Regions from separate parts of the Streptomyces sp. NPDC054770 genome, predicted to be linked through region 2. Evidence: riboswitches for the same ligand, from Rfam matches in the RefSeq annotation. Region 2 holds a riboswitch; the other holds the start of a gene.
What was found. Region 2 has a riboswitch for ZMP and ZTP ahead of ACWGKQ_RS05900 (glycine hydroxymethyltransferase). Riboswitches for the same ligand answer to the same signal wherever they lie in the genome.
Positions count from the first base shown of each region.

Region 1: another riboswitch for ZMP and ZTP. It lies ahead of ACWGKQ_RS03585 (bifunctional 5,10-methylenetetrahydrofolate dehydrogenase/5,10-methenyltetrahydrofolate cyclohydrolase); the one in region 2 lies ahead of ACWGKQ_RS05900 (glycine hydroxymethyltransferase).

Region 1 is NZ_JBSHBL010000002.1:227,548-232,588, forward strand. It holds gene ctaD (aa3-type cytochrome oxidase subunit I) at 1-524, opposite strand, end outside; gene ACWGKQ_RS03575 (RNA polymerase sigma factor) at 630-1,172, shown strand; gene ACWGKQ_RS03580 (CU044_5270 family protein) at 1,165-2,139, shown strand; gene ACWGKQ_RS03585 (bifunctional 5,10-methylenetetrahydrofolate dehydrogenase/5,10-methenyltetrahydrofolate cyclohydrolase) at 2,150-2,998, opposite strand; ZMP/ZTP riboswitch at 3,025-3,107, opposite strand; gene ACWGKQ_RS03590 (hypothetical protein) at 3,160-3,327, opposite strand; gene ACWGKQ_RS03595 (nuclear transport factor 2 family protein) at 3,315-3,680, opposite strand; gene ACWGKQ_RS03600 (hypothetical protein) at 3,854-4,150, shown strand; gene ACWGKQ_RS03605 (ABC transporter ATP-binding protein) at 4,211-5,041, opposite strand, start outside.
Region 2 is NZ_JBSHBL010000004.1:107,908-123,166, reverse strand. It holds gene ACWGKQ_RS05945 (AMP-binding protein) at 1-1,104, opposite strand, end outside; gene pabB (aminodeoxychorismate synthase component I) at 1,101-3,296, opposite strand; gene ACWGKQ_RS05935 (antibiotic biosynthesis monooxygenase) at 3,327-3,914, opposite strand; gene ACWGKQ_RS05930 (DUF3050 domain-containing protein) at 4,187-4,912, shown strand; gene ACWGKQ_RS05925 (DMT family transporter) at 4,893-5,771, opposite strand; partial or broken gene ACWGKQ_RS05920 (hydrolase) at 5,915-6,853, opposite strand; gene ACWGKQ_RS05915 (TetR/AcrR family transcriptional regulator) at 7,240-7,881, shown strand; gene ACWGKQ_RS05910 (hypothetical protein) at 7,878-8,279, shown strand; gene rocD (ornithine--oxo-acid transaminase) at 8,333-9,538, opposite strand; ZMP/ZTP riboswitch at 9,642-9,732, shown strand; gene ACWGKQ_RS05900 (glycine hydroxymethyltransferase) at 9,765-11,234, shown strand; gene trpS (tryptophan--tRNA ligase) at 11,378-12,391, shown strand; gene ACWGKQ_RS05890 (2'-5' RNA ligase family protein) at 12,522-13,100, shown strand; gene ACWGKQ_RS05885 (decaprenylphospho-beta-D-erythro-pentofuranosid-2-ulose 2-reductase) at 13,198-13,953, opposite strand; gene ACWGKQ_RS05880 (FAD-binding protein) at 13,979-15,259, opposite strand, start outside.

The DNA of each region.
Region 1 (5,041 bases), on a different contig from region 2:
CCGGGGGCGCGCATGCAGATGATCGTGGTGATGAAGTTGACCGCACCGAGGATGGTGCCGAAGCCGGAGAGCGCCAGGCCCATGATCCACATGTCGGTGCCGACGCCCGGCGAGCGGACCGCGTCCGACAGCGGGGCGTAGGCGAACCAGCCGAAGTCCGCGGCACCCTGCGGGGTGAGGAAGCCGCCGACCGCGATGGTGGAGCCGAGCAGGTAGAGCCAGTAGGCCAGCATGTTCAGGCGCGGGAAGGCCACGTCCGGGGCGCCGATCTGGAGCGGCATGATCCAGTTCGCGAAACCCGCGAAGAGCGGGGTCGCGAACATCAGCAGCATGACCGTGCCGTGCATCGTGAAGGCCTGGTTGAACTGCTCGTTCGACATGATCTGCAGACCGGGGCGGGCCAGTTCGGCGCGCATGAACAGGGCCAGCACGCCACCGACGCAGAAGAACGAGAACGCCGTGACCAGGTACAGCGTTCCGATCGTCTTGTGATCCGTGGTCGTGAGCCACTTGAGGTTCCTCATACCCCGCCTGTGTCCGGGCTGTGCGCAGCGGTCACACTCGACGGATGCGACGAGCGTCACGCGGAAGGCTGTGACGATCGGGACGGTGCCGGACATGAACGGGACATGAGCAACGACGAGATCTTCGCCGCTGCCTATCGCGAGCACTACTGGGCGGTCAGCCGCTATGTCGCGCGGCGACTGGACGGGCGGACCGGCGAGGTGGAGGAAGTGGTGGCAGAGGTGTTCACGGTGGCCTGGCGCCGCCGCGCCGACCTGCCGGCCGCCCCGCTGCCCTGGCTGTACGGCGTGGCACGCAACTGCCTCGCCAACGCGGTACGCGGGTACGGGCGCCGGCGCCGGCTGGTGGACCGGCTGGGCAACGACGACACCGCGCACGGACGGCACGTCGTGGCCAGCCCCGGCAGCGAGCCGCCCGGCGGCTGGGTGCACGAGGCGCTCGCCCGGCTGTCCCCGGCCGACCAGGAGGTGCTGCGGCTGACCGCGTGGGAGGAACTCGGCGTCGAGGACGTCGCCGTCGTCCTGCGCTGCGGGAAACGGGCGGCGGCGATGCGGCTGCACCGCGCCCGCGGCCGGCTCAGAGCCGAGATCGACCGACTGCGACCCCCCGCCGCCGAGGCCCTTCGCGAGGAACACCGCCATGGCTGACGAACTCGACCTGCTGCGCGCCGCCGACCCGGTGCCCGCCGACGGCCCGCACTTCGGCGACGGCCCCCTCGACCACACCGCCGAACGGCGCCTCGCCCGGCTGCTGGACGAGCCCCGCCCCGCGCGCCGGGCCCGGCCCCGGCTGGCATGGGGCCTGGTCGCGGCCGCCGCCGTGGTCGCGACCCTGCTGACGCTGCTGCTCGGCGGCTCCGCCGGCACCCCCGCGCTCGCCGCACCCCGGCCGCTGACCGTTCGCGCCCACTCCGTGCCCGTACCGCTCGCGGACGTGGCGAAGCTGGCCGCCGTGGCAGCCCGCGACGGGTCGCCGGCCCTGCGCCAGGGCACCCATGTGCAGTCCTGGAGCCTGGGCATGAGCGATGACAAGCCGCCCGTCACCCTCCCCGAGGAGAGGGTGGTGCGCTGGCGGGCCGACGGCAGCCACACCGAACTCGTCGTGGCCACCGACCCGAGCCGTCCCGGCCGCCCGGTCCTCACCGACGAAGGCGACACACCGCGGCTCGTCGAGGACGGCCATGTGCTCAGCCGCCGGACCTTCCCGCCGATGTGGGGCGACGCCCCGCCACTGGCGACACCCCCGCACGACCCGGCGAAGCTGCGCGCCTACCTCACCGAGCTGAACTACACCGACACCCTGAGCACCCCCGAACTCCTCGACGCCGCCGCTGAGTTGCTGGACAACTGGACGCTCGGCGCCCACGAGTCGGCGGCGCTGGCCGAACTCCTCGCGAAGGCCGAGGGGCTGCGGCCGGTGGGGGAGGTCACCGACCGGCTGGGCCGCACCGGGCAGGCCTACGTCTGCGACGACGGCTCCGGGGCGCGCCGCATGCTGATCCTGGACCCGGCCACCGGGACCGTCCTCGGCATGGAGGCCACGCTCACCCGGGCCGAGCCGGAGTACGGCGTGCAGGCCGGGGCCGTCATGCAGTACAGCGCCTGGATGCGCTGAGCCCCCCGCGTCACGCCCCGAGCTGCCGGGCGGCCGCCGTCACCGTCTGCTCCAGCAGCACGGCGATGGTCATCGGGCCGACCCCGCCCGGCACCGGCGTGATCAGCGAGGCCCGCTCGACGGCGGTGTCGAAGTCGACGTCACCGACGTTGCCCTCGTTGTAGCCGGCGTCGAGCACGACCGCGCCCGGCTTGAGGTCCTGGCCGCGGATCAGCCGGGGCCGGCCCACCGCGGCGACCACGATGTCGGCCTCGCGGACGGCCGCCGAGAGATCGCGGGTGCGGGAGTGGCAGTAGGTGACGGTGGCATCGCGGGCCAGCAGCAGCATGCCGGCCGGCTTGCCCAGGATCGCGCTGCGGCCGACGACCACCGCCCGCTTCCCGGCCGGGTCGACGTCGTACGCGTCGAGCAGGCGCAGGATGCCGCCGGGGGTGCAGGAGACGAAGCCCGGCAGGCCGAAGCTCATCGTCGCGAACGACGCGAAGGTCACGCCGTCCACGTCCTTCTCCGGCGCGATCGCCTCGAACGCGGCCCGCTCGTCGATGTGTTCGCCGACCGGGTGCTGGAGCAGGATGCCGTGCACCGCCGGGTCGGCCGACAACTCCCGCAGGACGGCGACCAGTTCCTCGGTGGTCGTGGTGGCGGGCAGGGCCACGTGCCGGGAGGCGATGCCGGCCTTGCGGCTGCGGTTCTGCTTCATCCGGACGTAGGTGACGGAGGCGGGGTCCTCGCCGACCAGCACGGTCGCCAGACACGGCGTGACACCGGTCCGTGCGGTGAGGTCGGCGGCCTGCTTCGCGGTCTCCTCGACGATCCGGCGGGCGACTGCGGTTCCGTCCATGAGGCGGGCCTGGGTCATGCGGCACACTCCTGAGCTGGTTCGACCTTGATCGCCCAGGCGCACGGCATCGACAGTGCGGACCGCTCCCCGGTGGTGCTCCACCTCAGCGCCAGTCACGGCCCGCACCCAGGGTAACCGAGCCGTCAGCGCTTCCCGCCGTCGGTGCGTGCTTCCCGCCGTCAGTGCTTCCGGCGGCGGTGCGGCGCCCGCAGGACCGTCCACAGCAGCACGGCGGACGCACGGCGACGCGGCCGGCGGGTGTGCCCCAGCGCCGCCCGCGCCGAGAAGGTCCAGGTCAACCGGGAACTGACCTGGACCCTCGCGGTCCTCCCGGCTACTCGTCCCATGCCTGGATCATGATCTGCTCGGCGATCTTGCCGTCGCGCAGCGTGATCATCGACTCGGCGAGCACCCGGACCCCGTCCTCGTACTCGCAGGACTCGCTGAAGGCGGCCTTGTCGCCCTGCACGATGCACTGGTCCAGCGTGTGCGTCATGTCGCGGCTGTAGACGTCGTCCAGCAGCGCGGCGATGTCCCTGCGGCCGTGCAGGACCTTGGGGTGACTGGGCTGGGTGTTGCGGTCGATGATGCGGATCTCGGCGTCGTCCGCGTAGAGCGCGAGAAGGCTGTTCCCGGTGTTCCCCTCTATGGCCCGGCGCAGCGTGTCGGTGTCGAACGTGGAACCGGTCGCGGTGCCCATGGTGACCTCCTGCGGGAGCCCGCGACCCGATGCGGAGCAGGCCGCGCGAGCCCCTCACATCGAGCGTCCTCCGGCTCACCGGGCTCGGCAAGCGCAGGCCGTGCGCTCCGCCTGACGGGTGAGGGGGACCGGCTGCCCGTGTCCGGCGCGGCGCCGGGGGCGTTGCTGAGGACATGATCTCAACACGACGTATCGTCGCCGCCGTCGGTCTCGCCGTCGGGGTCACCGGCCTCGCCGCGCCGCTGGCGAACGCGGCCGACGCGAGCGCGCAGCACCCCGGGAAGGTCACCGCGCTCGGCGTGCTCGACTCAATCTCCCGCAGTGACATCCCGGCGGAGTACCGGGGCAGGATGCCGAAGGTCTCGGAGCAGGTGCAGGGGCTGAACGGAGTCCACAAGCTCGGCGAACTGCACCAGGTGACCGACCTGGCCGCGCCCGCCATGGGACTGGTGCCGGGCATCGAAGCCTGACCCCGCCGCACACCGAGGGCCGTCCCGCGCAGGGGCGGCCCTCCTCGTTGCCCGTCGTCCTCAGTGCTCCGAGGCCAGGAACTGGGTCGCCGCCAGCTCCGCGTACAGCGGATCCGCCGCCACCAGTTCGCGGTGCGTGCCCACCGCGCGGACCCGGCCCGCGTCCATGACGACGATCCGGTCCGCCATGGTCACCGTCGACAGCCGGTGCGCGACCACCAGCACCGTGGTCGACCGCGCCACATCGGCGACCGTGTCCCGCAGCGCCGCCTCGTTCACCGCGTCGAGCTGCGAGGTGGCCTCGTCCAGGAGCAGCAGCCGGGGCCGGCGCAGCAACGCCCGGGCGATCGCGACCCGTTGGCGCTCGCCGCCCGACAACTTGGTCCCGCGATGCCCGACCAGGGTCTCCAGCCCCTGCGGCAGCCGGGCCACCAGACCGTCGAGCCGGGTCGTCTTCAGCACCCGCGCGACCGCGTCCTCGTCCGCCTCCGGGTTGCCGAGCAGCAGGTTGTCCTTCAGCGTGCCCGACAGCACCGGAGCGTCCTGTTCGACATACCCGATGGCCGAGCGCAGCAGCGGGAGTTCCCAGTCGGCGACCGGGCGGCCGTCCACGGCGACGGTGCCGGACTCGGGGTCGTAGAACCGCTCGATCAGCGAGAACACGGTGGTCTTGCCCGCGCCGGACGGCCCCACGAACGCTGTCATGCCCCGCGCGGGGACGTCGAAGCTGACGCCGTGGTGGACGTACGGCAGGTCGTCGGCGTACCGGAAGCGCACGTCGGTGAAGGCGACGGCGGCCGGTTCGGCGCCGGCGGACGGCAACTCGGCGGGCCGGGCCGGGAGTTCGGCGGGCAGCCGCAGCGCCTCCTGGATCCGGGCGAGCGCGCCGGC
Region 2 (15,259 bases):
CTCGGGCCGGTTGAGGTAGCCGGGCGTCACCGTCGGCCCGCGCACCCACAGCTCGCCCTCGTGGCCGTCCGGCACCGGGCGCCCGTCCCGGTCGCGCAGCTCCACCTCGAAGCCGGGTACGGGACGCCCGACGGTGCCGGGGTGGTTGTGGCCGAGGCTGTTGGCGCAGAAGGCGTGCCCGGCCTCGGTGGACCCGATCTGCTCCAGGACCGGCGCGCCCAGCAGCTCCGCGACCCGGGCGCCGAGCCCGTCCGGCAGGCCCTCGCCGGCCGACACGGCGGCCCTTACGGAGGCGAAGCACGCCTGGTGCCCGCTGCCCCGGTCGGCGACCAGCGCCGCGTACGCGGACGGCACCGAGTACAGCAGGGTCACCCGGTGCCGGGCGACCAGCTCGTCCACGGCACCGGGCGCCGGACGCCGGTCCACCAGGACCGCACTCGCCCCCGAGAACAGCGGGAAGACGAAGGCGTTCCCGAAGCCGTAGGCGAAGTACAGCTTGGAGACGGACAGGGTGACGTCGTCCGGGGTGATGCCGAGCAGCCGCCGTCCGATGAGGTCGTGGTACGCGGCCGGGTGGGCGTGGGTGTGGACGACCCCCTTGGGTCTGCCCGTCGTCCCGGACGTGTACTGGACGTACAGCGGGCCGTCCGCGTCGACCGGGTGCGCGGGCGCAGGTTCGGCGGCCGGGGCGAGCGCGAGCAGCTGGTCGGCGCCGAGCCGGGCGTGCCTGGCGAAGCGGTCCTCCAGTCCTGGGCCCGTCAGGCAGAGCACCGCCTCCGTGTCGGCGGCCATGAACGCGTGGTCGGCGGCCGGCAGTTCCGGGTTGACCAGGACGGCGACGGCCCCGAGCCGGGCGACCGCGAGGAAGGCCACCACCCAGGCGATCGAGTCGGGCAGCGCGAGCACCACCCGGTCGCCGGGGGCCACGCCCTGTGCGGCCAGGACGGTGGCGGCCCGCGCCCCGAGGTCGTGCACCTCGCCGTGGGTCCAGGCGCGATGGCCCTGGTGGAAGGCGGTGCGGTCGTGCCAGCCGTGCCGTTCGGCGAGGAGGGGCAGCCGTGCGGCGAGGTTCTCGGTGTCCGTGCGGGACAACGGCAGTGTCATCGGGCGGCCTCCTCGACGGCGTCCGCCGCGGCCGACGGGGTGTGCTCCCGCAGCGCCCGCATCTGCGCGGCCGTCTTCAGCAGCATCTCGTCGTACTCGGCGGCCGGGTCGGAGTCCAGGACGATCGCCCCGCCCGCGCCCAGCCGCATCCGGCCGCCGGCCAGCACGGCCGTACGGATGACGATGCTGAGGTCCGCGCCGCCGCTGCACCCGAGGTAGCCGAGCGCCCCCGAGTACACGCCCCGGGCCTCGGTCTCCAGCGCGTCGATGATCTCCATCGTGCGCAGCTTCGGGGCGCCGGTCATCGACCCGCCCGGGAAGCAGGCGCGCACGCAGTCCACGGCGTCCGTCCCGGCCCGCAGCCGTCCGGTCACGGTGGAGACCAGCTGGTGCACGGTCGCGTACGACTCGGTGGCCATGAGGCGGGGGACCCGCACGGTTCCGGTACGGCAGACCCGGCCCAGGTCGTTGCGGAGCAGGTCGACGATCATCAGGTTCTCGGCGCGGGTCTTGGCGTCCGCGGCCAGCGCGTCCCGCAGCCGGTCGTCCTCGAACGGCGTCGCCCCGCGCGGCGCGGTCCCCTTGATGGGCCTGGCCTCGGCCACGCCGTCCCGGGTGATCCGCAGGAACCGCTCCGGCGAGGAACCGGCCACGTCCAGCTCGCCGAAGCGCAGGAAGGCCGCGTACGGCGCCGGGTTGACGCGGCGCAGCTGCCGGTAGAAGGCGTACGGATCGGCCGGGGCGGGCAGCCGGGCCGCGTTGGTCAGGCAGACCTCGTAGCTGGTGCCGGCCCGCAACTCCCGCCCGCAGGCCTCGATGTCGGCGAGGTAGGCCGCCCGGTCGCGCACCAGCCACGGCTCGGCGGCCGCCAGGTCCGGCCCCGCGGCGGCGGGCGGGGCGGGCCGGGGGGTGTTCGGGGCCAGGAAGGTGAGCTGGGCCAGGGTCGTCTCCAGCCACTCCGCGGCGTCCCGTGCGGCCTGCGGGGTGTCCTCCGCCAGGCAGACCGCGTAGGTGACGTCCTCCTCGTGGTCCACGGCGATCAGCCGGTCCGCGAACAGCCAGCAGGCGTCCGGGGTGTCGGCCTGGTGTCGGTTCGGGGAGCCGCAGTCGGCCTTGGTCTCGTAGCCGAAGTAGCCGACGTAGCCGCCGGTGAAGTCGAAGGGCAGCCCGTCCGCGTCCACCCGGCGGCTGCCCAACTGCCGCTTCAGGTAGTCGAAGACGCTCGCGGACACCTTGCGCGGCGGCCGTCCGGCCCGCTCGACCACACACCGGCCGGCCGTGACGTCGTAGCGCACGAACTCGGCGAGCGGGCCGCTGCCGTCGCCCAGGAAGGAGAAGCGCGAGCGGCCCTCTTCGACGAGCGAGCTGTCCAGCCAGAACGCGCGGGGCGCGGCGGCGAAGAGGCGCCCGAAGGCGGCCTCCGTGTCGACGGCACCGGCGATCTTGCGGGTGTGCAGGCGGTACGCGGGCCCTTCGCCGTGGCGGGGGCGGGGGATGGCCGTACCGGACTGGGGCCCGGCCGCGCCAGCCGTGCCTGCCGCGCTCGCCGCGGCCCTCGGCCGGGGGATCGCCGCCTCGGCCGGCGGGACGGCGGTGTTCTTGGTGCGTGCTCTGCGGGCCCGGCGGGCGGTGAGGTTGCGGAAGTTCACCAGCATGCGGTGGCCGTACTCGGTGAGTGCCGACTCCGGGTGGAACTGCACGCCCCACAGCGGCCGTTCGCGGTGCCGCAGCCCCATCAGGACGCCGTCCTCGGCCCAGGCGGTCGCCTCCAGGGCGGCGGGCAGCGGCTCGTGGACCGCGAGGGAGTGGTAGCGGACGGCGGTGAAGCCCTGGGTCAGCCCCTCGAAGAGGTCCCGCCCGTCGTGCCGCACCCGGGTCAGGTGCCCGTGCCTGGGCTGCGGGGCGGGCGCCACCCGGGCGTTCTCCCCGAGCGCGATGCCCTGGTGGCCCAGGCACACCCCGAGCACGGGGACCGTGGCCTCCGCGATCAGCCGGGCGCCGATACCGAAGTCACGGCCGTCGCCCGGATGCCCGGGTCCCGGCGACACCACCACGTTGTCGAACTCCGCGAGAGCGGGCGGTGCCTGCTCGTCATTGCGGATCACCACCGGTTCCTCGCCGTTCACCTCGGCGATCAACTGGAACAGGTTGTAGGTGTACGAGTCGTAATTGTCGATGAGCAGGGTCTTCACCCGCCCACCTCCCTCGGGTCGTTCCCGGGCCTATGCGGCCCGTCGTTTGTGCCGCCCGCGCAGCGCCTGGAGCGGGGGATACAGCCATTTCTTGAAGAAACGCTGTAGTCGCGGCATGAGAATCCACGTGACAAGCGCTGTCACGCAGAGGCAGAGCACCAGGGTGCGAAGGAGCGGATTGACGCCGCCGAGATAGGGCAGCACGATCAGATTGAACAGCAGGACCGGCGGAAACACCGCGCTCATGTTGATGAACCACAGTTTCCATTTCGCCGGCGGGGTGGTCGGCGGCGGTGCGGGCGGCGGCCCGGTCAGCGAGTCGAACCACTCCTTCGACCCCCGTACACTACGGCGCCCGGTGGGCCGGGCGATGCCGTCCGCGCGGGTCTCCCACTGGCCGCGATCTGGGGAGTTCTCCCAGGCCAGCGCCGAGTCCTCGGTGGCGAAGCGATACACGACATGCCATTCCGCCTCCTGGTCGACTAGGACGCCGCCGCCGAGGAACCCCGGCCGGCGGGCGCTCGCGCCCAGCATGGCCCACCCCCAGGAGTGGAAGTCGGCCTCACGACCCGGCATCACGTGATAGGCCACGGTGACGGTGACGGGATTACTGGTCACGGTGTCCTTTACGGAATCGACACAACCCGCGTTCAAAGATTCAACGAGTTTTTCCGGTGTCCGGATCGTTACTTTTTACAGCGCTTTCTGTGCGCTTGCCGTGGTCTGCTGCCGACTACTTCCGGTAACTCCCCCGTAATTCTGGAAAGTGCTTGCCTGGCCGGTCGTGAAAGTTGCAGGATCGCCGTCCCAGAACGAAGGAGGACGCCATGTCGAGGTACGTCTGGAATTTGACCGAAGAGGGTCGACAGGCAATCGATCAGGCGCGTTCCATGATCGAACCTGCGCGAAAAGAAGTGACCTCGCATCCCATTTACCAGCGAATATCGGACCGGGCGCACCTGGCCGTGTTCATGGCCCACCACGCGTTCGCCGTCTGGGACTTCATGTCCCTGCTCAAGTCGCTCCAGCGGGAGCTGACCTGCGTCGACGTCCCCTGGGTGCCCCGCGGCTCCGCGGTGGCCCGCCGGCTCGTCAACGACATCGTGCTGGTGGAGGAGAGCGACGCCCTGAACGGCGGTTTCACCAGCCATTTCGAGCTGTACCGCGCGGCCATGGCCGAGGCGGCGGCCGACACTGCCGCGCTCGACACCTTCATCGCCCTCGTCGCGGAGGGCCACGACGTCCCGGCGGCCCTGCGGGTGGCTCGAGTTCCGGCTCCCGCGGCCGAGTTCGTCCGCACGACCTTCGGCATCATCGCCGACCGCCCGCTGCACTGCCGGGCCGCCGCCTTCGCCTTCTCCCGCGAGGACCTGATCCCGGACATGTTCGACCAGGTCATCAGGGAGGAGGGGACCGACCGCTTCCCGCTCTTCCGGGACTACCTCGCCCGCCACATCGAGGTCGACGGCGAGGAGCACACCCCGATGGCCCTCCAGATGGTCGCCGACCTGTGCGGCACCGACGACCAGCGCTGGCACGAGGCCGTCGACACCGTCCTCGTCGCCCTGGAGGCCAGGTCCCGTCTGTGGGACGGCATCACGGACGCGATGGGCTGACCGGTCCGGCCGCCTCGGTGCCGGTGTCTTCGGGGCCGGTGTCCTCGGTGCCGGGCGCCTCCCCGAAGCGGGCCAGCGCCAGCGCCCCCGCCACGGCCACCGCGAAGCCGAGCACCGCGAGCCAGGTCAGGCCCTCCCGGGTCCGGTCCCCGAGCCATACGACCCCCACCGCCGCCGGGCCGATCGTCTCGCCGACGACCATGCCGGCCGTCGCCGTGGTCACCGAGCCGCGCTGGAGCGCCGAGGTCAGCAGCATGAAGGCGGCGCCGCCGCCGACCAGCAGCGCATAGGTCGCGGGGTTGGTGAACAGCCCGGCCGGCCGCAGGGTGTCGATCAGCCGTACCGACACCTCGACCACCCCGAACCCGAACCCCGCCCCGAGCCCCAGCAGCAGGGCCCGCCCGCGCCCCGACAGCCGCCCGCCGGCCAGGCCGAGCAGCAGGACCCCCACGGCCGTCCCCAGCATCACCCACTTCAGCGTCGTCGACCCGGCCCGGTCCCCCTCCGGCCCCGACGCCAGCCCCAGCATCGCGAGCCCCGCGCACACCACCCCCACCGCGGCCCACTCCACCCCGCTCAGCCGCACCCGCAGCAGCCGTGCCGCGACCACCGCCGTCACCGCGAGGCTCGACGCCAGGGCCGCGCTCACCGCGTAGATGGGCAGCGACCGCAGCGCGAGGATCTGGAACACGAACCCGAGCCCGTCCAGCCCCAGTCCGACGACATACCGCCACTGCCGCACGGCCCGCAGCAGCAGCGCGGCCTCCCCGCCGGTGCCGTCACCGGCCGCCCGCGCGGCCATCGCCTGCAGGACCGTCGCCGTACCGAAGCAGATCGCGGCCGCGAGGGCGCACACCATTCCAAAGAGCACAAAGGGACTGTAGGGGAGCGGAGCATGCCGTGATCGGGAGGGGAGTAAGAAGCGGGCCCGGGGCGACCCCGGACCCGCTCCTTCCCCTTGCGCCCCCGTGTCTCCGGGGAGCTCGGGCCCCTCGGAGGTCAGCTCGCGCCGGCCAGCCAGGCGGTGGCGTTGAGGGCGAGGGCGGCGTTGGTGGCGCCGGTGTCGTTCCAGCCGTCGTACAGGGTGTTGCCGGACTGGCCGGTGCCGTCGTCGATCGGGGAGCTGTCGCCCCAGAAGGCGACCCGGCCGCTGCCGAAGGTGCTGGTGGCGAAGAACGCGCCGGTGTTGCCGGAGTAACCGCTGCGGTACACCAGGCCCTTGACGTTCGCGTTGTCGGAGGGCTTGAGCGTCGCCGTCGTCCCGTCGGCGATCAGGCTCTTGGTGACCGTGCCGAAGCCGCCGTGCAGCACCGCGTTGCTGCTGTCGCTGATGGCCTTCGGGTAGCCGGAGCTGATGTCCAGCGAGTCGATCGAGAAGCCGAACGGGTCGGTCGAGTCGACGCTGTTGTTGGTCATCAGGTCGTTGAGGATCTCCAGCGCGTCGTAGCCGTCGTTGTTGCGGTCGGCGCCGGTGTGGTCGGAGATCATGAAGAGACCGCCGCCGGCCTTCACGAAGTTCATGATCGCCGTCTTCTCGGCGGTGGTGAACTTGGTGTTGGGCTCGGGCAGCACCAGCGCGTCGAACTTCGACAGGTCGGTCGTCGACGAACCCCCGTACGTGAGGGCGCTCGTGGCGGTCTTCAGGCTGTAGTCACCGGTCTTCTGCAGGGCGATGCCCCACGACGACAGCGCGCCGGTCCAGTCCTTGTCGGAGGACGGGGAGGAGTCCTGGGCGAGCGGGTCGGGCTTGCTGGTGGAGACGATCCAGTCCGCGTTGCCGGCCTCCTCGGCGTGGCCGTCGTCGAACAGGACGCGGTACGTGGTGGCCGCACGGGCGGGGGTCGCGGCGCTGGTGGCCTGGACGGCGGCACCGGCCGCGATCAGACCGAGCACGGCCAGGGCCGTGGTGAGTTCGCGGCGCGGGGTGGCGAAGCCGGGCATCTGTCATTCCTCCATCGGTGGGGGGTGCGAGAGGGATGGCGGTGCGGGTGGTGCGTCGTGGGTCGCTCTGCGCGCGTAGAAAGATGCGTGGAGGGACCCGTGGAGAGAAATGCGGTTCTGCCGGTAGGACGTGTTCTGCGCGCGTAGAGTCCGAAGTTGATCGTTCATCCACGGGCAGTTGGACGGTACCGGCGGGACTCGGTGCGCCGACAGGAGCCCCGGCCGCTTCACATGATTTTCTTACCTGTGCATGACAACTCTGCGATCCCTCGGTGTCGATCATGGCCGGATTCGGACTCTTGTCCGGCGCCTCCGGTGGTCGCTACTTTTTGAGCAGTCGCTCAATCCAGTTGCTCAATCCAGTCGGTCAATCGAAGGGGCGCGGTGTGGCCAGAGCCGGAGGGAAGAGGTCGGTCGAGCCGTCCGGGAACGCCAGTTCGGCGGCGACGCGAGCGGCGCTGGTCGCGGCGGCTGCCGACGCACTGCGCGAGGTGGGTTTCGCCGGGGCCAGCGCGCGGGAGATCGCCCGGCGCGCCGACTGCCAGCAGTCGCTGGTCTTCTATCACTTCGGTTCGGTGGCCAAGCTGCACCTGGCGGCCCTGGACCAGGTCAGCGGTGCGCGCAACGCGCGCTACCAGGCGATGGTCGACGAGTCCAAGAGCATCGGCGACCTGGTCCGGGCCGCCAGGGCGGTCTTCGACGAGGACCTGGACCAGGGGCACGTGACCGTACTCGTCGAGATGATCGCCGCCGCCCAGTTCACCCCCGAACTCCGCCCGGAGGTCGCCGCCCGGATCCGTCCGTGGCGCACCTTCGCCGCCGACAGCGTCCGCGAGGCACTCGCGGGCTCTCCCGCCGCCCGGCTGATGCCCCCCGAAGAACTCGCGCACGCGATCGTCGCCCTGTACCTGGGCCTGGAGATGCTCGCCAACCTCGAAGAGGAACGCGAGCCCGCACTGGCCCTGTTCGACCGTGCCGGGAAGATCGCTTCCCTCCTGGACATCTTCAAACGGAAGAAGAAGACATGACCGGCAACAGACGCGCCTGGCTGCTCTTCACCGGATGGCTCCTGACCGGAGCCTGCTACCTGCTCGCCCTCCTCACCGCGCTGTCGGTCGGGATCTTCGTCCTGCCGGTCGCCGTGGCCGGCACCGTCGCGCTGGCCACGCGCCGGGACACCCGGCGGGGCCTGCCCGGCCTGCTGTCGGGTGCGAGCCTGCCCCTGTTCCTGCTCGCCTACCTCAACCGGCACGGCCCCGGCACCTACTGCACCAGCTCGGCCACCAGCAGCAGTTGCACCGACGGCCTGCTCGACCCGTGGCTCCTGCTCGCCGCCGGCCTGCTCGTCCTCGTCGCCGGACCCGTGCTGTTCCTCAGGGCTCGGCGACAGCCGGTGAACAGCCCCGCGCCGAGCGTCTCCGAGTAGTCCGCCGAGCGCTGCGCTGGTTGTGCGGTTCGTCCGTTCGTCCACAGATCCGCTCAGGCGCTCAGCACCCCCCACAACTGCTCGATCCCCCACTCCAGGTCCTCCTCCGCCACCACCAGCGGCGGCGCGATCCGCACCGTCGCTCCGTGCGTGTCCTTCACCAGCACCCCCCGCTCCATCAGCCGCTCCGAGACCACCCGTCCCGAGCCCACCCCCGGGTCCACGTCCACCCCCGCCCACAGCCCCCGCCCCCGCACCGCCGTCACCCGGCCGCTCCCGGCCATCTCCGCCAGCCGGCGGTGCAGCAGTTCCCCCAGCTCGGCCGCCCGCTCCTGGAACTCCCCGGTCCGCAGCATCGCGAGCACCTCAAGACCCACCGCACAGGCCAGCGGGTTCCCCCCGAAGGTCGACCCGTGCTCGCCGGGCCGGAACACCCCGAGCACCTCCGCGTTCGCGACCACCGCCGACACCGGCAGCACCCCGCCCCCCAGCGCCTTCCCGAGGACGTACACATCCGGTACGACGCCCTCGTGCTCGCACGCGAAGGTCCGCCCGGTCCGCCCCAGCCCCGACTGGATCTCGTCCGCGACGAACAGCACCTCCCGCTCCCGGGTCAGCTCCCGCACCCCCGCCAGATAGCCCTCCGGCGGCACCACGACCCCCGACTCGCCCTGGATCGGCTCCAGCAGCACCGCCACCGTGTTCTCGGTCAGCGCGGCCCGCATGGCGGTCAGGTCCCCGTACGGCACGATCTGGAAGCCGGGCGTGTACGGACCGAAGTCCGCCCGGGCCTCCGGATCCGTGGAGAAGCTGATCACGGTCGTCGTACGCCCGTGGAAGTTCCCGCCCGCGACCACCACCTTCGCCATCTCGGCCGGCACCCCCTTCACCCGGTAGCCCCACTTCCGGGCCGTCTTCACCGCCGTCTCCACCGCCTCCACCCCGGTGTTCATCGGCAGCACCATCTCCATCCCGCACAGCTCGGCGAGCTCCGTGCAGAACGCGGCGAACCGGTCGTGGTGGAAGGCCCGCGACGTCAGCGTCACCCGCTCCAGCTGCGCCTTCGCCGCCGCGACCAGGCGCGGGTGGCCGTGCCCGAAGTTCAGCGCCGAGTAGCCGGCCAGGAAGTCCAGGTACCGGCGCCCCTCGACATCCGTCATCCAGGCGCCGTCGGCCGTCGCGATCACCACCGGCAGCGGGTGGTAGATGGGCGCGCTGTGCGCGTCGGCGGCGGCGATGAGGGCTTCCGTAGTGGTCACGGCGACTCCAGGGGGCGCGGCGGAATGATCCCTTTCCTACCCTCTGCCCCTGCCCGACTGGTGGACGCCACGGCCCCCGGGCCCGGCGTGCCCGGTAATGTGACCTGCGGGCCGTGACTGGCGCGCTGGGATGGGACCGACCATCGGGGAGCGGCCCGTGTTGTGACCGAGTGCCGTGCGCCTGGGCCGAACCGTGAATGCCGAACGCCATGTCCGGAGGTCCTGAATGTCCGACAAGTCCGTGTCCGACACGTCCGCGCCCCTGTCCACCGAGTCCACCGCCTACCGCGCCGCCCTCGACGTGATCCGCGCGGTCGAGCCGCGGGTCGCCGACGCCATCGGCCAGGAGGTCGCCGACCAGCGCGAGATGCTCAAGCTGATCGCCTCCGAGAACTACGCCTCCCCGGCGACCCTGCTCGCCATGGGCAACTGGTTCAGCGACAAGTACGCCGAGGGCACCATCGGCCGCCGCTTCTACGCCGGCTGCCGCAACGTCGACACCGTCGAGGGGCTCGCCGCCGAGCACGCCCGCGAGCTGTTCGGCGCGCAGCACGCCTACGTCCAGCCGCACTCCGGCATCGACGCCAACCTGGTCGCCTTCTGGGCCGTCCTCGCCGACCGCGTCGAGGTCCCCTTCCTCCAGAAGACCGGCGCCCGCCAGGTCAACGACCTCTCCGAGGCCGACTGGGCCGAGCTGCGGCAGGCCTTCGGCAACCAGCGGATGCTCGGCATGTCCCTGGACGCCGGCGGCCACCTCACCCACGGCTTCCGCCCCAACATCTCCGGCAAGATGTTCGACCAGCGCTCGTACGGCACCGACCCGGCCACCGGCCTGATCGACTACGACGCGCTGCGCGCCCAGGCCCGCGACTTCAAGCCGCTGATCATCGTCGCCGGCTACTCCGCGTACCCCCGTCTGGTGAACTTCCGGATCATGCGCGAGATCGCCGACGAGGTCGGCGCGACCCTCATGGTCGACATGGCGCACTTCGCGGGCCTGGTCGCCGGCAAGGTCCTGACCGGCGACTTCGACCCGGTCCCGCACGCCCAGATCGTCACCACCACCACCCACAAGTCGCTGCGCGGCCCGCGCGGCGGCATGGTCCTGTGCGACGACTCCCTCAGGGACCAGGTCGACCGCGGCTGCCCGATGGTCCTCGGCGGCCCGCTCCCGCACGTCATGGCCGCCAAGGCCGTCGCCCTCGCCGAGGCCCGGCAGCCCGCCTTCCAGGACTACGCCCAGCGCATCGTCGACAACTCGCGTGCGCTCGCCGAGGGCCTGATGCGCCGGGGCGCCACCCTGGTCACCGGCGGCACCGACAACCACCTCAACCTGATCGACGTCGAGACGTCGTACGGCCTCACCGGCCGCCAGGCCGAGACGGCCCTGCTCGACTCCGGCATCGTCACCAACCGCAACGCGATCCCCGCCGACCCGAACGGCGCCTGGTACACCTCCGGCATCCGCATCGGCACCCCCGCCCTCACCACCCGAGGCCTGGGCACCGCCGAGATGGACGAGGTCGCGGCCCTGATCGACCGCGTCCTGACCGCCACCGAGCCGGGCACGACGAAGTCCGGCGCTCCGTCGAAGGCCTCCCACGTCCTGGACGAGAAGGTGTCGACGGAGATCGCCCAGCGCGCGACGGACCTGGTGGCGGGCTTCCCGCTGTACCCGGAGATCGACCTCGGCTGATCACCGCCGTAAGGGGCAGCGCCCCGTCAGGGGCGCGGGGAACTGCGCGGTCGGCCCCCACCGGCCCGCAGTCCCCCGCGCCCCGAAACCACCCCACCCCTCATGGGCCCACCACCCCCTCCCCCTCTGAGAGAATGGTGAGCATGGCCTCTGACCGACCCCGCGTGCTCTCCGGCATCCAGCCCACCGCCGGCTCGTTCCACCTGGGCAACTACCTCGGCGCCGTCCGCCAGTGGGTAGCCCTCCAGGAGTCCCACGACGCCTTCTACATGGTCGTGGACCTGCACGCGATCACGGTCCCGCAGGACCCCGCCGACCTGCGCGCCAACACCCGGCTCGCCGCCGCCCAGCTGCTCGCCGCCGGCCTGGACGCGGACCGCTGCACCCTCTTCGTGCAGAGCCACGTCCCCGAGCACGCCCAGCTCGCCTGGGTCATGAACTGCCTCACCGGCTTCGGCGAGGCCAGCCGGATGACCCAGTTCAAGGACAAGGCCGCCAAGCAGGGCGCGGACCGCGCCAGCGTCGGCCTGTTCACGTACCCGATCCTCCAGGTCGCCGACATCCTGCTCTACCAGGCCAACGAGGTGCCGGTCGGCGAGGACCAGCGCCAGCACGTCGAGCTCACCCGCGACCTCGCCGAGCGCTTCAACGGCCGCTTCGGCGAGACGTTCACGATCCCCAAGCCGTACATCCTCAAGGAGACGGCGAAGATCTACGACCTCCAGGACCCGTCGATCAAGATGAGCAAGTCGGCGTCCACGCCGAAGGGCCTCATCAACCTCCTCGACGACCCGAAGGCGACCGCGAAGAAGGTCAAGAGCGCGGTCACCGACACGGACACCGTGATCCGCTACGACGTCCAGAACAAGCCGGGCGTCTCCAACCTCCTCACCATCCACTCCACCCTCACCGGCAAGTCGATCGCCGAGCTGGAGCAGGAGTACGAGGGCAAGATGTACGGCGCGCTCAAGACGGACCTCGCCGAGATCATGGTCGACTTCGTCACCCCGTTCCGGGAGCGCACCGAGCAGTACCTGGACGACTCGGAGACCCTCGACTCGATCCTCGCCAAGGGCGCGGAGAAGGCCCGGGCCGTCGCGGCCGAGACCCTGGCCCAGGCCTACGACAGAGTCGGTTTCCTGCCCGCCAAGCACTGAGCGAAGCGAAGCGCTGCACATCACTTCGGCCACGGCTGCCCGGGAGGCGGCCGTGGCCGTACAGTCGATAGCCGGACGCCCGGGTACGAACCCGACATGCGTCCGCCCACCACGACCGACGGGAGATGACGTGGGGACCGTAACGATCGGCGTGTCGATCGCGGTCCCGGAGCCTCATGGCAGCCTGCTCCAGGAGCGGCGCGCGGGCTTCGGCGACCCCGCGGCCCATGGCATCCCCACGCACGTCACGCTGCTGCCGCCGACGGAGATCGCCGAGGGGGAGCTCGCCGCCGTTGAGGCCCACCTGAGCGAGGTCGCCGCGGTGGGGCGGCCGTTCCCGATGCGGCTGTGCGGTACGGGGACGTTCCGGCCGCTGTCGCCGGTGGTGTACGTCCGGGTGGTCCAGGGCGCGGACGACTGCGCGTGGCTTCAACAGCGGGTCCGGGACGAGGCGGGGCCGCTCGACCGGGAGTTGCAGTTCCCGTACCACCCGCATGTGACCGTCGCCCACGGGATCGACGAGGCCGCGATGGACCGGGCGTTCGCCGAGCTTGCCGACTACGAGGCAGCGTGGCCCTGTACGGGGTTCGCGTTGTACGAGCAGGGCGCGGACGGCGTGTGGCGGAAGCTGCGTGACTACGTCTTCGGGGGCTCTGTCGTGCCGCCTCAGGTGGGGCATGTGGAGCGGGGGAGTATCGCCAGTCGGTAGCTGCGGGTTGTGTGTGGTTGCTCGCGCCCACGCGGCGGCAGCCGCATATCGACTACAGCCCCGCGCCCCTGGAGGGGCGCGTTCTAGCGGGCCGGGATCAGATCGGCAACCTCCGGAAGACCGACCGCGGCGCGTGCCTCAGTGCCGACATCACCACCCTCAGTGCCCCCGGTACCCACACCACCTCCGAGCGCCTGCGCAGGCCCACCTCGATGGCCGTCGCCACCGCCTCCGGGGTCGTGGCGAGCGGAGCTTCCTCCAGGTCCCTGGTCATCTTCGAGCGCACGAACCCCGGGCGTACGACCATGACGTGCACGCCCGTGCCGTGCAGGGCGTCGCCCAGGCCCTGCGTGAACACGTCCAGGCCCGCCTTGCTGGAGCCGTAGATGAAGTTGGAGCGGCGGGCGCGTTCGCCGGCGACCGAGGAGAGGACCACCAGGGAGCCGTGACCCTGGCTCTGCAGGGCCCGTGCGCTGACCAGGCCCGCCGAGACGGCGCCGGTGTAGTTGGTCTGGGCGACGCGTACGGCGTTCACCGGTTCGCGTTCGTCGGTCGCCTGGTCGCCGAGGATGCCGAAGGCGAGCAGGACCAGGTCGACGTCGCCGTTGGCGAACACCTTGCCGAGGGCCGCCTCGTGGGACTCGGGGTCGAGCGCGTCGAAGGGCACGGTGTGCACGTCGGGGCCGAGGGCGCGCAGCTGCTCGGCGGCCTGTTCCAGGGCGGGGGAGGGGCGGCCCGCCAGCCAGACCGTGCGGGTGCGGCGGGCGATCAGCCGGCGCGCGGTGGCCAGCGCGATCTCGGACGTGCCGCCGAGGACGAGCAGGGACTGGGGCATTCCGAAGGCGTCCTTCACGGCAACTCCTGAGGCTGGAGGGGGTCTAGAGACCTAGGCGGCGGGACAGGTCGGAGACGAAGACCCCGTGCGGGTCCAACTCGGCCCGCAGGGAACGGAAGTCGCCGAGGCGGGGGTACATCGCCGTGAGCAGCTCGGGGCGCAGCCGGGCGTCCTTGGCGAGGTAGACGCGGCCGCCGGCGCCCGCGACCTCCTCGTCCAGTTCGTCGAGGAAGGCGGAGAGACCGGGCAGCGCGGCGGGGATGTCGAGGGCGAGGGTCCAGCCGGGCACCGGGAAGGAGAGCCAGCCGGGGTCGGCGTCGCCGAAGCGTTTGAGGACGGCCAGGAAGGACGGGCAGCGGCGCTCGGAGATGCGGGCCACGATCCGGCGCAGGGCGTCCTCCTGGCCGTGGCCGACGGCGAACTGGTACTGGACGAAGCCGGCCCGGCCGTAGACGCGGTTCCAGTGCGGGACGCCGTCCAGGGGGTGGAAGAAGGAGGAGATGCGCTGGAGTTGGCCGACGCGGGCACGGGGCGCCTTGCGGAACCAGAGCTCGTTGAAGAGGCCCACGGTGCTGCGGCCCAGGAGGCCGTCGGGGACGAAGTCGGGGGCGGCCGGGAGGGTGCGGGGGCGGAAGGCGAGGGGCGCGCGCCCGGCGCGGGTGCCGGCGTCGAGCGCCTCCCTGGGTGCGTGGTCGCCGCGCGTGAGCACCGCGCGGCCGGTCGCCGCCCCGCGCGCGAGCAGGTCGATCCAGGCGACCGAGTAGCGGTAGCGGTGGTCGGTGGCGGTCAGGCGGGCCATCAGGTCGTCGAGGTCGGCGGCGCGTTCGGTGTCGACGGACATGTACGACGTCTCGACGGGGAGGAGGCGGACGGTCGCCGTGAGGATCACTCCGGTCAGACCCATGCCGCCGGCCGTCGCGTCGAACAGCGGGGTGCCGCGGCTCACCGTGCGGACCTGGCCGTCGGCGGTGAGGAGTTCGAAGGACAGCACGTGACGGGAGAACGATCCCGAGACATGGTGGTTCTTGCCGTGGATGTCGGCGCCGATCGCGCCGCCCACCGTCACCTGGCGGGTCCCCGGGGTCACCGGGACGAACCAGCCGAGCGGCAGCAGCACCTCCATCAGGCGGTGCAACGAGACCCCGGCGTCGCACAGCACGGTGCCGCCGTCGGCGTCGATGGCGTGGATGCGGTCCAGGCCCGTCATGTCGAGCACGGCACCCCCGGCGTTCTGCGCCGCGTCGCCGTAGGCCCGCCCCAGGCCCCGCGCGATACCGCCGCGCGCCCCGCAGTCGCGGATCGCGTCCGCCGCCTCCTGGTAGGT